DNA from 4 places in the Bacillus sp. z33 genome. Region 1 is predicted to be linked to each of the others. Evidence: riboswitches for the same ligand, from Rfam matches in the RefSeq annotation. Region 1 holds a riboswitch; each other region holds the start of a gene.
What was found. A riboswitch is a leader RNA that binds a small molecule or an ion and turns the genes downstream of it on or off. The one in region 1 is predicted to bind S-adenosylmethionine.
Positions count from the first base shown of each region.

Region 2: it holds a riboswitch for S-adenosylmethionine, as region 1 does, so the genes downstream of both, AC4G3L_RS14145 (methionine ABC transporter ATP-binding protein) here and metK (methionine adenosyltransferase) in region 1, are expected to answer to the same signal.
Region 3: it holds a riboswitch for S-adenosylmethionine, as region 1 does, so the genes downstream of both, AC4G3L_RS04245 (methionine biosynthesis PLP-dependent protein) here and metK (methionine adenosyltransferase) in region 1, are expected to answer to the same signal.
Region 4: it holds a riboswitch for S-adenosylmethionine, as region 1 does, so the genes downstream of both, AC4G3L_RS02345 (bifunctional homocysteine S-methyltransferase/methylenetetrahydrofolate reductase) here and metK (methionine adenosyltransferase) in region 1, are expected to answer to the same signal.

Region 1 covers NZ_JBZFQN010000001.1:1,429,278-1,433,193, reverse strand. The annotation lists gene pckA (phosphoenolpyruvate carboxykinase (ATP)) at 1-1,287, opposite strand, end outside; SAM riboswitch class I at 1,665-1,788, shown strand; gene metK (methionine adenosyltransferase) at 1,918-3,117, shown strand; gene asnB (asparagine synthase (glutamine-hydrolyzing)) at 3,529-3,916, shown strand, end outside.
Region 2 covers NZ_JBZFQN010000003.1:500,460-504,375, reverse strand. The annotation lists gene AC4G3L_RS14150 (methionine ABC transporter permease) at 1-464, opposite strand, end outside; gene AC4G3L_RS14145 (methionine ABC transporter ATP-binding protein) at 461-1,492, opposite strand; SAM riboswitch class I at 1,608-1,720, opposite strand; gene AC4G3L_RS14140 (O-acetylhomoserine aminocarboxypropyltransferase/cysteine synthase family protein) at 1,821-3,140, opposite strand; SAM riboswitch class I at 3,232-3,340, opposite strand; gene AC4G3L_RS14135 (thioredoxin family protein) at 3,652-3,916, opposite strand, start outside; gene AC4G3L_RS14130 (toprim domain-containing protein) at 3,908-3,916, opposite strand, start outside.
Region 3 covers NZ_JBZFQN010000001.1:907,990-911,905, reverse strand. The annotation lists gene AC4G3L_RS04255 (patatin-like phospholipase family protein) at 1-419, shown strand, start outside; gene AC4G3L_RS04250 (M42 family metallopeptidase) at 462-1,511, opposite strand; SAM riboswitch class I at 1,643-1,751, shown strand; gene AC4G3L_RS04245 (methionine biosynthesis PLP-dependent protein) at 1,970-3,070, shown strand; gene AC4G3L_RS04240 (ABC transporter ATP-binding protein) at 3,259-3,916, shown strand, end outside.
Region 4 covers NZ_JBZFQN010000001.1:521,948-525,863, reverse strand. The annotation lists gene dapF (diaminopimelate epimerase) at 1-144, shown strand, start outside; gene AC4G3L_RS02360 (phosphatase PAP2 family protein) at 192-869, shown strand; gene AC4G3L_RS02355 (hypothetical protein) at 1,145-1,285, shown strand; gene AC4G3L_RS02350 (class I SAM-dependent methyltransferase) at 1,398-1,994, opposite strand; SAM riboswitch class I at 2,119-2,220, shown strand; gene AC4G3L_RS02345 (bifunctional homocysteine S-methyltransferase/methylenetetrahydrofolate reductase) at 2,312-3,916, shown strand, end outside.

The DNA.
Region 1 (3,916 bases):
GGTCCAGCCTGTGTTAACCAAATATACCTGAACTTGATGTTCCTCAATATTTTTACCCAGCATCTCAGCATACTTTGTTGGATGCAGCGGAAGGAACGGTGATCCGAAGCAGGTAGAAAAGGTTGCCTGCGGTGAAGTAATTCCGAGTTCAGTGCCGGCTAACTTACTTGTATAACCGCTTAGGAAATGATACATGGCCTGTTCCTTTGTTAATTTACTGATTGGAGGCAACACACCAAAAGCATCAGCTGTTAAAAAGATGATTGTATTAGGATGTCCTGCAATACTTGGTTTGACGATGTTTTGCATGGCTTCTATAGGGTAAGCTGCACGTGTATTTTCTGTCAGCATCCCATTATCATAGTCTGCAACTCTCGTATGTTCGTCCACAATTACATTCTCCAGCACAGAACCAAACCGGATTGCGTTAAATATTTGAGGTTCTTTTTCCTGTGAAAGATTAATGCATTTGGCGTAACATCCGCCTTCAATATTAAATACACCTTCAGGTGACCAGCCATGTTCATCATCACCAATTAAACGACGGTTTGGATCGGCTGATAAAGTGGTTTTTCCTGTCCCGGACAGACCGAAGAAAAGAGCAACATCGCCTTCGAATCCTACATTAGCCGAACAATGCATGGAAAATACATTCTTCTCTGGGAGCAAGTAATTCATAATAGAGAAAATGGATTTTTTCATTTCTCCAGCGTATTCAGTGCCTCCGATTAAAACGACCTTTTTCTCAAAAGAAATAATGATAAATGTTTCTGAATGTGTACCATCCACTAGAGGATCTGCTTTAAAGCCAGGGGCTGAGATAATTGTAAACTCAGGTGAATGATGACTGAGCTCTTCTTCAGTAGGTCGGATAAAAAGTTGATGAACAAATAAATTATGCCAGGCATATTCATTAATGACTTGAATGGGAAGGCGGTAATCTTTTGAAGCACCGGCAAATCCATTAAAGAGGAATAATTCATCTCTTTGTTCGAGGTAATCCATTACTTTCTCATATAGTTTTGAAAAAACAGCTTCTGATATAGGCTGATTGACGCTCCCCCAGGCTATTTTATCTTTAGTGGAAGCTTCTTCTACAATATATTTATCTTTTGGGGATCTACCAGTATATTTGCCTGTTTCTGCTTTAACAGCTCCGGTAGATGTAAGGATTCCCTCTTTTCGGGTTAATACTTTTTCAACTAACTGTGGCACAGAAAGCTGAATATGAATATTATCATGAGTAAGTGATTGCTTCAATTCATTGGAAACTCCTATATAGGTCATACGAGATCATCCTTTTCCAGAATTTTGGTAAGTATATTATATGAAAATTAGTATAACACATTTAATTTAATTATCCATACTAATTATATTATTTTTCAAGATAAAGGCTATATCATTATAATTGGATAATAAATAAAGTGTATAATGACGTATTTTTTGATAATTTATCTAAGAATGAAGCGGAATATATCTATCTGGTTATTTTGAATTTTCATAAATTAATTATATCAATATTATTTTTAGAATGCGAATTTTATACTTTGAGTTATTCTGTTCCTCGGTCATTCTAAATGCCATGTGTCAACCTAACAATATATTCCTATTTATTTATTGACAGGATTTATTGGATAAGATATCATATACATTTGATATGGATACTCTTATCAAGACTCGGTGGAGAGACGAGCTCTATGAAGCCGGGGCAACCTGCAGTTTGATTCATTTGTAATCACGCAAAGGTGCTAACTTGATGCAAGGTTATATTGCCTTGAACGATGAGAGTGAAAGGCAGATTTCTGAGACTTCGACCTTTCCTCTTTTTAAAGGAGGAAAGGTCTTTTTTTATATAATCAGGAGATAATTAATGATAATGAGTAGCCATTAAACAGGGAAGTTGAAGGAGGAAAAAATATGTCTAATAAAAGACATTTGTTTACATCAGAATCTGTAACAGAAGGTCATCCAGATAAAATTTGCGATCAGATCTCAGATTCTATATTGGATGAAATCTTAGCCAAGGATCCAAATGCAAGGGTAGCTTGTGAAACCTCTGTTACTACTGGTTTAGTTCTAGTTGCTGGGGAAATCACTACATCTACGTATGTTGATATTCCAAAAATAGTTCGCGATACCATCAAAGGGATTGGTTATACGCGAGCTAAATATGGATTTGATGCAGAAACTTGTGCTGTCTTAACCGCGATTGATGAACAATCCGCTGATATTGCCCAGGGTGTAAATCAGGCTTTGGAATCAAGAGAAGGTACAATGTCTGATGAAGAGATTGAAGCTATTGGAGCGGGGGACCAGGGACTTATGTTTGGATTTGCCTGCAATGAGACAGAAGAATTAATGCCTCTTCCAATCTCTCTTGCTCACCAATTATCCAGAAGGCTGGCTGAAGTTCGTAAACAGGATATTTTGCCATATTTGCGCCCGGATGGAAAAACACAAGTTACGGTAGAATATGATGAAAACAAAAAACCAGTTAGAATAGATACAATCGTTATCTCCACTCAACATGACGCGGAAACAACACTTGAACAAATTAAGAAAGATCTAAAAGAACAAGTGATCAAGCCGGTTGTTCCTGCTCATCTTATAGATGAAGAGACGAAATACTTTATTAACCCAACAGGCCGTTTTGTTATTGGCGGACCACAAGGGGATGCTGGCCTGACGGGACGTAAAATTATTGTTGACACATATGGTGGATATGCACGCCATGGTGGAGGAGCATTCTCTGGTAAAGATGCTACGAAGGTAGACAGATCTGCAGCTTATGCAGCCAGATATGTAGCTAAAAATATTGTCGCCGCGGGTCTTGCTGATAAAGCCGAAGTCCAATTGGCTTATGCAATCGGTGTGGCAAAGCCGGTATCTATTTCAATAGATACTTTCGGTACTGGTAAAATTGATGAGGAAAGATTAATTGAATTAGTACGTGCTAACTTTGATCTGAGACCTGCTGGCATCATTAAAATGCTTGATTTAAGACGTCCAATTTATAAGCAAACAGCAGCTTATGGCCATTTTGGTCGCAATGATTTGGATCTTCCATGGGAGAGAACAGATAAAGTGGCGGTTTTACGTACTGGGGCTGGTTTATAAGAAGTAGAATGAAAGAGGTAATATAATACCTCTTTCAGACTGTAGACAAAATCCTTATTTTAGGGGACCTTGTCTGCAGTTTTTTTGTTTTTGCTATTCTCTCCTTTCCGATTCATGCTCTTTTCCGCGGGCATACTGAAGATAATAGGACAAATGAATTCATAATATGGCACCTATAGAGCCATTCTGAATTCATTTTGTCTACAATCCGTAAGAGGCATAAAAATGCCTCTTTTTTTTTTTGTCGAACAGTGGTAGAATTTAGGTGTGTTATATTTTGGAAATTTAGTGGTTATATTTTCTATAAGTATTTTTACCGATAGAACTGTTTATAACATACTGTCTTTTGATAGGATTTTATTGTCTGAAAAGTATGAACTATCTTTAAGTGAAATGAGTAGGTGAAAAGTAATGTGTGGATTTGTTGGATGTATGCATGATCGACTGCTGAAAAATCAGGATGCCGAACTATTAAAGAGTATGAATGATTTAATTACACATAGAGGACCGGATGATGAGGGCTTTTATATAGATGAACATATTCAGCTTGGATTTAGAAGGTTGAGTATTATTGATATTGAAAGTGGTCATCAGCCTTTAACGTATGAAAATGAACGCTATTGGATTATTTTTAATGGGGAAGTTTACAACTACCTGGAATTAAAAGAAGTTCTGGTAAAAGAAGGTATGAAATTTTCTACAAACTCAGATACTGAAGTAATCTTGGCAGCTTTTGTTCAATATGGAGAGAAGGCAGTCGAATTGCTTCGTGGGATGTTTGGATTTGTAATATGGGATA
Region 2 (3,916 bases), on a different contig from region 1:
ATACCTGATACTAACGCAGGCAATGATTCAGGTATTAAAACCTTTCTTATAATCGTAAATGAAGTAGCACCCATAGATCTTGCGGCTTCAATCACACCTTTATCAATCTCGCGTAACCCAATTTCAACCATTCGAGCATAGAACGGGGCCGCGCCAATAATTAAAGCAGGTAAAGCGGCCTTAACACCGATAATACTTCCAACCAAGGCCTTTGTGAAAGGGATAAGCAGGATAATCAAGATGATGAAAGGAATCGAACGGAATATATTAACGAAAGCTCCTACGATTCCGTATACCATTTTGTTTTCCCACATATTTCCCTTTGAGGTCAAAAATAAGAGGAGACCCAGTATAATTCCCAAGAAAAAAGTTGCAACTAATGAGATACCAGTCATATATATGGTTTCCCAGGTTTTTTCATAGATACGTTCCCATACTACATTTGGAAATAATGTTTCTATCATCCGGACATCACCTCCACACCAATTTCCTGTTTGTGGAGATAATCAATGGCCTTTGAAACTTCAGTTGCATCCCCGTCAACATGAATAAACAATGTTCCGTAAGATCCATGCTGAGTCTGTGAAATTTTACCTTGCAATATATTGACATGAATTTTATAAGAGCGAATGACTTCTGATAAAACAGGCGTTTCAGCAGATTCGCCAATAAAAGATAATTGAACAACTTTTCCCGTCGGATATTCCGTAAGTAAATGTTCGATCGTATCTTTCGTTTCTTCCGGCTCAGTAACTTGCTGTACAAATCGCTTTGTAATCGGGGCAGTTGGTTTTTTAAATACATCAAGCACTTGACCACTCTCCACTACTTTCCCCATCTCCATCACGGCTACGCGATGGCAGATTTTACGTATAACATGCATTTCATGCGTAATTAATACGATTGTTAAGCCCAGCCTTTTGTTTATATCAACAAGTAATTCTAAAATATCATCTGTTGTCTGCGGATCAAGCGCAGATGTAGCTTCGTCACAAAGAAGTACTTTCGGATTATTCGCTAAGGCCCGTGCAATTCCAACGCGCTGTTTTTGACCGCCGCTTAACTGGGATGGGTAGGCATTTTCACGTCCATCCAATCCAACCAGATTAACAAGCTCCTTTACTCTCTTTTTACGTTCCTTGCTTGGTATACCAGCAATTTCTAAAGGAAACTCTATATTTTCACTGACTGTCCTTGACCAGAGAAGATTAAAGTGCTGAAATATCATACTTATTTCCATTCTGGCTTTTCTTAGTTCAGCGCCTTTAATAGCAGCCATGTTTTTACCTGCTACTACTACACTGCCTTCGGATGGTTTCTCTAAACCGTTCAGCATTCTAATCAGGGTACTTTTTCCTGCTCCGCTGTACCCGATGATTCCAAAGATCTCTCCCTTTTCAATTGATAAAGAGACTTGATCTACTGCTTTGACAGCTGATGAACGTTTAAAAGTTCCAGAGAAGGTCTTCGATACATCACGTAATGTAATCATGAAAAGTTCACCGCTCTTTCTATCAACATCTAATTTTAAGATAGTTTTCAGTTAAAATAAAAATGCCTTTCTGCGGAGGCAGAAAGGCATGATTAGTATATAAACATGTTCCTTTCTCTCATCTCCCAGGATTTATAACATCCTGTGTGAATTGGCACCTTTTCAATCTAATCGATTGCCGGTTGCCGGGCTTCAAAGGGCACATCCCTCCACCTCTCTTGATAAGAGTACATAACACACTATTCAATTTAAATCTAACTGTCTGCTATCCTATCATGTTTTAGAAAGAACTGTCAACACCAAAGTCTTCTTCGCATGGTCAAAAATGTTATTTCAAAACTTCTTTAATCGAAGATATGCCTGTTGCCTTTTCTATCGCCAGTTCCAATTCTTCAATTAAATCTTCTGTATTTTCAATGCCGACGGAAAGTCTGATTAAATCCTCCTGCACACCGGAGGCTTTTAATCCCTCCTCATTCAGTTGCTGATGAGTCGTGCTTGCCGGATGAATAATTAAGCTTTTTGCATCACCCACATTTGCCACATGGGACCATAACTCAATGGAATCAATCAGCTTTTTACCTGCCTCACGTCCTCCCTTTATACCAAAAACAACAACTGCCCCCGCCCCTTTCGGTAAATATTTCTTCGTTTTTTCATAGTCACCGTGATCTGGATCTCCAGGATATAAGACCCATGATACTGCTGGATGTTGTTTTAAATAATCGACTATTATTCTCGTATTTGCGACATGCTCCTTCATTCTTACATGCAGGGTTTCCAGTCCCAGAATAAATTGAAAGGCGTTAAATGGACTAAGGGACGGACCCAAATCTCTCAATAGCTGTACTCTTGCCTTCACGATAAACGCCCCTGCTCCAATTGCCTCACTATAAATCAAGTCATGATAACTTGGGTCCGGTTCAGTAAAACCAGGGAATTTAGGTGAATTCCAGTCAAACTTACCTCCATCTATTATGACCCCTCCCAGTGTGGTTCCATTTCCAAGCAGCCATTTCGTAGCAGAATGGACGACAATATCTGCTCCAAATTCAATAGGTCGGCTTAAATAAGGAGTCGCAAAAGTATTATCAATGATTAAAGGAATTCCAGCTTCATGAGCAATTTCCGCTACCCTCTCAATATCCAGCACTTGCAGACTTGGATTTCCGATGGTCTCTCCAAAAATCGCTTTCGTCTTTGAAGTAATGGCTTCTCTGAAATTTTCCGGATCGTCTGGATCTACAAATTTCACATGAATCCCATACTTAGGAAGAGTATTGGCGAATAAATTATAGGTTCCGCCATATAGAGTAGAGGCTGATATGATTTCATCACCCGCACCCGCAATATTTAAGATAGAGAGTGTGATAGCTGCAGCACCACTTGAAACTGCCAGTGCTCCAATTCCACCTTCGAGTTCAGCTATGCGTTCCTCAAATACACTTGATGTGGGGTTATGGATCCTTGTATAGATATATCCGGGTTCAGCTAATCCAAATAAGTTCGCAGCGTGATCTGTATCTTTAAATACATACGCATTCGACTGATAAATCGGTACACTTCTCGCTCCTGTTAATGGATCTTGCTGTAAGCCTCCGTGTATACCTACTGTTTCAAACCGATACTTCTTTTGCTCATTAGCCATTCCACATCTCTCCATTTCGTTTTAAGTAGAGAATTAAGTAAATGAAAAAAACTCTTCCTAAATATAAGAAGAGGCAGGCATTTTCCATCTCTCCTTATCTCCCGGATTTGTTTGTATCCGCAGGAATTGGCACCGTGTATTATAAAAATACCGGTTGCCGGGCTTCAACGGGCCAGTCCCTCCACCTCTCTTGATAAGAATCAAGCTAGTATTAAGTTGTTAAAACTATAGCATAGGAAAAAACAACAGTCAACAGATTATTCTGAATATTTAAACAAAAAGATAAATCATTCATGATTTTAGCTTCTACTATTCTTCAATCATTAATAAATCATTTTATCTGGCTACATGGAAACTATGCCAAACAACCGAGAACCCGGGCTATAATAAGAGCATCTTACAAATATCTTCACGCAATCTGACATATAAAAAGTATGCAAAAGTGAATGTCAATTATATAGACATTCACTAGCAAATAGTCATCGACATATTTCCTGAGAAATAATCCCTACTAATCTATCATTAGTTTCAATCGATCTACGAGATACGGAACGGAATGAAAGGCATATATTTTCTCTATTACCTGGTTGTCTTTAATTAATATGAGGCATGGTACACTTTCAATTTGATATTCTTCTGCAAGTTCTTTTGCAAAGTTGAGATTAATTTTTTCCAATGGTGCACTTGGGAGAACTTCTTTTGCAATATCAAGCATTCTGCCTGCTAATTGACAGGTACCGCAAAGAGGGGTATACGTATAGATTGCTTTATTGTTC
Region 3 (3,916 bases), 520 kb from region 1:
GTTCCATTCCATTTTTTGCGCCGGTAATCTCTTATGATGGCAGAATGCTGCTTGACGGGGGAGTTGCCGATCCGATACCGATTCAAAAATCTCAAGCAGACGGGAATACGAAAAATATTGTCGTGCTTACCGGAAACAAGGGATATATGAAAGGCTCATCGTTTGATTGGTTTGGAAAAAGATTATATAAGAATTATCAAGGACTATTAAAGGCCCTTCGCAATCGGCATATCCTATACAATGACACGATACGTTATCTGGAGGAACAGGAAGAAAAGGGACATGTCGTCATTATTCGTCCAATAGAGAAATCAGATGTCAGCCGAATTGAGCGTAATCCTAAAAAGCTGAAAAAGCTGTACAATCAAGGATATGCAGAAGCCAAGGCTGCTCATGGAAAAATAAAAAAGCTATTATAACAACAACCCACCACTATTTTTCGTGATGGGTTGTTGATTCTTTTATTGCTGTCTTAATTCTGATTGTAAATAATGCCAAATTAAATTCGCAGTATGTTCGATGGAACTAATATGGGTGCGTTCAAAAGCATGGGAAGCATCGATGCCGGGGCCAATCAATCCATGAATAATATCATAGCCGGCACGAATGGCAGCAGAGGCATCAGAACCATAAAAAGGGTAAATATCCACGCGATAATCCACCTGATGCTGCTTTGATAACTCGACGAGATGCTGGCGCAGACCATAATGATAAGGTCCGCTTGAGTCTTTGGCGCAAATGGATACACTGTATTCATCCGTTGCCTGTCCTTCTCCGATTGCTCCCATATCAACAGCCAAATATTCAACTGTTTCGGACGGTATATTGGAATTGCCGCCATAGCCGATTTCTTCATTGTTAGAGATTAAGAAATGGGTCGTATAAGGAAGAATGATACCTTCTTTATTTATCTGTTTAATAATATACATCAGAATACCGACACTTGCTTTATCGTCCAAATGACGGGATTTAATAAATCCGTTGTCTGTCAGTTCAACACGCGGTTCGAAGGAAACAAAATCGCCGACTGAAATGCCAAGCTTTTCTGTATCTGCCTTGCTTTTTGTGACAGCATCAATTCGTACTTCCATTGTCGCATCCTCGCGTTTGACATCGCCCATTTTCTGATAAACATGAACGGAGGTTTGATTTAGAAGAATGGTTCCTGTATAGATCCTTCCATCAGCTGTATGGATTTTACAGTATTCACCCTCAACAGAATTCCAGCGAAATCCACCTACCATCGATAATTTTAAACGCCCGCCTGGTTTGATTTCTTTAACCATGGCACCTAACGTATCAACATGGGCGGTAAGAAAACGATGTTTAGAATCATCTTGCCCCTTGATTGTTGCCAATAATGCTCCTTTATTTGTTTTTACTGCTGTAATACCTTCAGATTGTAAAAATCGTGCCACATGTTCAATCACTTCTGTGGTATAGCCGCTCGGACTTGGGATGGATACCAGTTCTTTTATATATTGAAAAATTTCCTGACCATTGGCTTTCATCGCTACGAATCACTCCTTTTATGTATAGATTTATTATATACCTTTGTTAAAAAGTTGAACAATGAAGGTAAAAACAACTTGCTTTTCTTTCCATGAGGATGTAAATTTATTTTAAGTGAATATTCTGACAAAACTTATCAAGAGAGATGGAGGGACTGGCCCAGTGAAATCTCAGCAACCGCCAATGATGGAAAGGTGCTAAATCCTGCAAGACATACTAGCTGTCTTGAATGATAAGAAGGGGCCCATTTCTGATGAAAAGTCTTCTTCTGGAGACTTTTTTGTTTTTTTATAACTGTTAATAACTGGGGAAATGAATGTTATTTGACAAAAGTAAAAGAAATACAGCCGTATCATATATGCGGAAAATAGTAGCACATGGATATAGTGCAAGTATGGTGGACCGTGATGGTGAAGAGCAATGTGTAGGGATAAATGAAGAGAGAGGAGTCATACACATGACAAAAGTTAAAATCGAAACACTCTTAGCTCAAATAGGCAATCGAAGTGAAACACAAACAGGTACTGTTAATCCGCCAGTCTATTTTTCAACAGCCTATCGCCATGATGGTATAGGAGAATCCACCGGGTTTGATTACATAAGGACGGGTAACCCAACCAGAAAATTACTCGAGGAGGGCATCGCAGAGCTTGAGGGAGGAAAACAGGGCTTTGCTTATAGTTCAGGTATGGCTGCCATTCACTCATTGCTTTGTTTATTTGCTCCTGGAGATGAGATTGCCGTCACCGCTGACCTTTATGGAGGGACATACCGGTTATTCGAACAAATATGGAAGACATATGGCATCAAATTTAAACCATGTCATAACGATTCGGATTTTAAGGAATCCATTAGCGATAGAACCAAGGCATTCTTTATCGAAACTCCGACTAATCCGCTTATGCAGGAATTGGATATAAAGGAGATCTCCAAATTCACGCGTGAAAATGATTTGTTGCTGATTGTAGATAATACCTTTTATACACCTATTCTGCAGCGGCCGCTTGAACAGGGAGCAGATATTGTTGTCCATAGTGCCACTAAATACTTGGCTGGACATAATGATGTGTTAGCTGGATTAATTGTAGCAAAAAATGCTGATATTGGTGCAAGACTTGAGGAATATCAAAATGCTACAGGAGCTGTGCTTTCACCTTTTGATTCCTGGCTTGTCATGAGGGGAATGAAAACATTGAGCTTGCGGATGAAACAACATGAGGAAAACGCCCAGAAAATCAGTCGGTTTTTAAGAGAAAGAGAAGAAGTGACGGATGTCCTTTATCCTGGTAAAGGAGGGATGATATCATTCCGGCTGAAATCAGCTGAATGGATCAATCCTTTCTTACAAAGTCTTCATATCATATCTTTTGCGGAAAGTTTGGGTGGAGTAGAGAGCTTAATGACGTATCCCGCTACACAAACACACGCAGATATCCCAGAGGAGGTGCGCATACAGATTGGGGTTTGTAATTGCTTGCTGCGTTATTCTGTCGGGATTGAACATGCTGATGATTTGATTGAAGATCTTACACAGGCATTTGATTCGTTACTGGTTTAAAGGTAGAACTCGTTTGAAATTAGTGATACATCTTGGGGAGGAGCGAGTATTACTGGAATTTTTATGAACGAACTAAATATGCGAAGGTATTAGAAATTTAATAAAATCATATACGGTAAAATAGAAATATATGTAAAATATTTAACGATTTTGATATACTGTAAAAAAATTAGTCTCAATTAGGGAGAATGAAGATGGCTGATCCGGTTATTTCTATTAACAATCTTCAGGTGAGTTATGGCTCGAAAGAAGTGCTTCGTGGCATTAATCTTGATGTAGACAAAGGGCAAGTTATTGGCTATATAGGTCCTAATGGTGCTGGGAAAACAACCACTGTAAAGATATTGCTTGGTCTTCTAACAGATTATACAGGTTCAGTTAAGATATTTGGAACAGAGCTTTCCGATGATAGGATTGACTATAAAAACAGAATTGGTTATGTGCCTGAATTAGCAGATCTATATGATGTATTGACTGCACGTGAATACTTAACCTTTATTGGGGAGCTTTATGGCTTACCTTATGATCAAGTTGACCAAAAGGCTTTTAAACTAATGAAGCTATTAAACATTGAAGCAATGTATGATTCACGAATAAATAGTTATTCAAAAGGAATGAAGCAAAAGGTTCTGTTAATATCAAGTCTTCTTCATAACCCGGATATATTATTTTTAGATGAGCCTTTAAGCGGTCTCGACGCGAATAGCGTTATGATCGTCAAAGAATTGCTGGGAATGCTGGCAAGTGAGGGAAAAACGATTTTTTATTCTTCACACATTATGGATGTTGTTGAGAAAATCAGTAATCGGATTATTTTACTGCATGAAGGCAGGATTATCGCAGATG
Region 4 (3,916 bases), 910 kb from region 1:
TATGAATACGAAACGGTTATTCAGTTAAATTTAGAAACACTACATGTTAGCTTTGGGGAAAGGAAAATCTATAAAGAAGAGGCCGAGGCTTATTCATCATTCCAACAACATGTCAAAACCTATCTAGACTCTAAAATAGGATGAACTTAAGACGTTTTAAACAATATGTTCGCAATAGGGGAGGGCGTAAATTGAAGAAGCCTGAAAACACCTTTTTAAATGTTCATATTATTTCCTTTTTCGTGCTGATTGCTCTCTTTATTGTGTGTACGCTCTTGTTCGTAGATATTGCTGATGACCTAGACGAACATGAGCTATATCGGTTTGATATGACGATCATTCAGGCAATCCAGGGCAGTATTAATGAAATGAGTACAAAAGTGCTTACTTTTATAACGAATTTAGGATCAGTAAAAGGCAATATCCTACTGGTTATCGTTTTTTCTTCGTTGTTACTGTTTAAAAAACGTTTTCTCAGTGTGCTTTTTTTAATCATCACGACATGGTCAGGTGGTTATGTAAACCAATATTTAAAATGGATTTTCCAGCGGGAGAGACCAACTTTAAATCCATTGGTTCAAGAAAATGGCTTTAGCTTTCCGAGCGGCCACTCAATGTCCTCCTTCATCCTCTATGGTGCACTGATGATCATTACAACCAGAATCACCAAGAATTGGCCGATTCGATGGGCTGTTTATGCGATTTGTATATTTATGATTTTAACGATTGGCTACAGCCGTATTTACCTGGGGGTGCATTATCCTAGCGATGTGATTGCAGGGTATGTTGCGGGATGTGCATGGCTGGCAATCATTGCGATTGTGTTTAAGTTTGGGGAATATAGGAGAACAAAAGGTTTGAAATCATAAATAGGCTGTCTGTAAGCTATGCCGGCTTATAGACGCCTATTTTTTATGTAAACCTCTGTGAATAACTAACTGAGCATTTTCTTTTTATGGTTTTGCTACTTCCTATAAATACTGGAGATTAAAGTAGCAATCTTTGATGAGATGCAAATACTTTAAAAAGAGAGCCAGGGTAATTATGTCATTAACAACAGACATGGAATGATTATCATACAACTACTTGGTTCGGGTGGTATGCACCTTCTTTTCCTAATATAGGAGAAGGGAGGTGATAGACTATGGATTTTCTAAAAGCTCTGGCAAAAGATGAAGCAATGATCTTTTTCACGCCCCTTGCTGCCGGCAGCGCTACGCGATTTCGCCAATCTATAAAGCTCAAGAGGCAAACGAAAAACCACCCTGCGCCGACCAAAGCATAAGGGTGGTTCATCTAAGAATTAAACGATTTGCTTACCACTTGCTAGTAGTAGCACCAGGGAGTTACCAGCTCTCTGGTTTTTTAATATATGTGTATAATACCCTAAAAAAGGGCTATTTGGTGGCTGTTACATTGATGGATAAGCACGGTTTCATTGGTTTCGTTTGAACTTTAACTGATTTAAATCCTGTCTTAGTAAGAACCTCTTTAATTTCTTCGGCATATTCATGAGCCTGTTCTTCGGTTGCTTCTTCCTGCCTTGGCTGTACCGTTATGGTCACTTGCCCATTCTCTTTTAGTAAGGAATGTATTTTCTGAATGCAAACTTCCTGGTTGTCCCATAGTGGATAACTGTTTACACTGAAAATATTATCGTACACCATTGGATTAGGTATCTCGAGAACAGTTCCATTAAATAAACGCAGCTGATTCCGATCGAGGTGTTCCTGATTGCGCTTGCTCGCATTTTTCACCATTTCTTCAGATGGATCGACGCCATCAATCTGGATGGTTGGGTACTTATCAAAAAGCATATGCATTCCTTCGCCAGGGCCAAACCCTACTTCAAGCAGCGTATCATTCGGTGTAATAGACAATTGATTAAATGTCCAATCATACAATTCTTCATTTTCATAGGCCATGATTTTACCTGCGAGTTTTCCAAGTACACCTGTTGGATTTTTAAATTGATTTGTAAATATCTCTTTCATTTAACATCACTCCTACACGATACATACCCGAAATAATAAATCATTAACTCCTCTGCATTAATTATCAAAATAGATTGAAAAAACTGATAATTTATAGTAAATTTAGTAAATATATAATTTTATATCCTTATCTAGAGAGATGGAGGGACTGGCCCGTTGAAATCTCAGCAACCTGGATAGTAATTCAAGGTGCTAAATCCAGCAAGCGCCGCTTGAAAGATGAGAGACCAGAAGGGGGGCTTTCATGGCGAAAGCTCTTTTCTCATCGTCTATTTTCCTCATCAACTTTTCAATTTAACAAATTAGGGGGAAAGACAGTGAATCTATTAGAGACGTTAAACGAAAAAATTCTGGTTGCTGATGGGGCTAGTGGTACACTTTTATATTCATTTGGGATCGATAGCTGTTTTGAAGAACTAAATCTGACTGATCCCAATCAAATTGAAAAGATGCACAGGAGTTATATTGCAGCAGGTGCTGATATCATTCAATCCAATACATTCGGTGCAAACTACCATAAATTAAAGCGGTATGGTCTTGAAAGGGAAGTTTCCATGATCAATCGGACCGGAATAAAGCTGGCAAAAAGAGCTGCCAATCCGCATACCTTTGTTGTTGGGACAATCGGAGGTTTACGAAGCTTTAGAAAATCAGAATTAACATTAAGTGAAATTAAGGCATATTTTGAAGAGCAGCTACTCGCCTTATTGAAGGAAGAACCAGATGGGATTTTACTAGAAACCTATTATGATTTAGAGGAATTGTTAATGGTGTTAGAAGTAGCAAGAAGAACCAGTGATCTTCCTCTGATTGCGAATATATCCCTGCATGAAACGGGTCTATTGCAAAATGGGATGCATGTCAGTGAAGCATTTTCACTATTGAAAAAAGAGGGAGCCGATGTCGTCGGGATTAATTGTAGGATGGGTCCTTACCATATGATTCGGTCTTATGAAGAAGTACCGCTTTTAGAAGATACTTATTATGCGGCATACCCGAATGCAAGCTTACCTGATTTATCTGATGGAAGATATGTCTACTCTACAGAGGCGGACTATTTCATCAACAGTTCCAGGCAACTGGTGAAGCAAGGGGTACGGCTGATAGGCGGATGCTGCGGTACGACGCCTGCACATATTCAGGCCATACGTAAAGGAGTCGAAGACCTTTTTCCTGTTAAGGAAAAAGATTTTGTTGCACAGCCGAAGCATCAGTCTATTTCACATGAGATCATTCAGTACAAACGAAATGGGCCAGATACGATTTCAGGTATGGTAAAAAAACGAACGACGGTCATCGTGGAACTTGACCCGCCAAAGACGCTGGGGCTGGAGGAATTTTTGATAGGAAGTCGTTACTTATTGGACTCTGGTGCGGATGCTATCACACTTGCGGATAATTCATTGGCATCTCCGAGAATATCAAATCTTGCGGTAGCCTCTATTTTACAATCAAAGTTAAATACCATGCCTCTTGTCCATTTAACTTGCCGGGATCATAATCTGATTGGCTTGCAATCTCATTTAATGGGTATGCATTCTCTCGGATTGTCAGAGGTGTTAGTCGTGACCGGTGATCCTTCAAAAATTGGTGACTTTCCGGGAGCTACTTCCGTATATGATCTTTCTTCCATCGATCTGATTTCATTAATTAAGCAATTGAATGTGGGACGGTCTTATTCAGGGAAATCATTAGGAAGCCGGGCGAATTTTGAGGTGGCTGCTGCCTTTAACCCGCATGTAAAGTACATAGATAAAGCTGTTCAGAGAATGGAGAAGAAGATTCAGGCAGGTGCGGATTATTTTCTGACCCAGCCAGTGTTCAGTATTGAAAAATTAGAAGAAATATACGCAGCAACAAGGCATATTACGAAACCGATTTTTATTGGCATCATGCCTTTAACGAGTCACAGGAATGCAGAG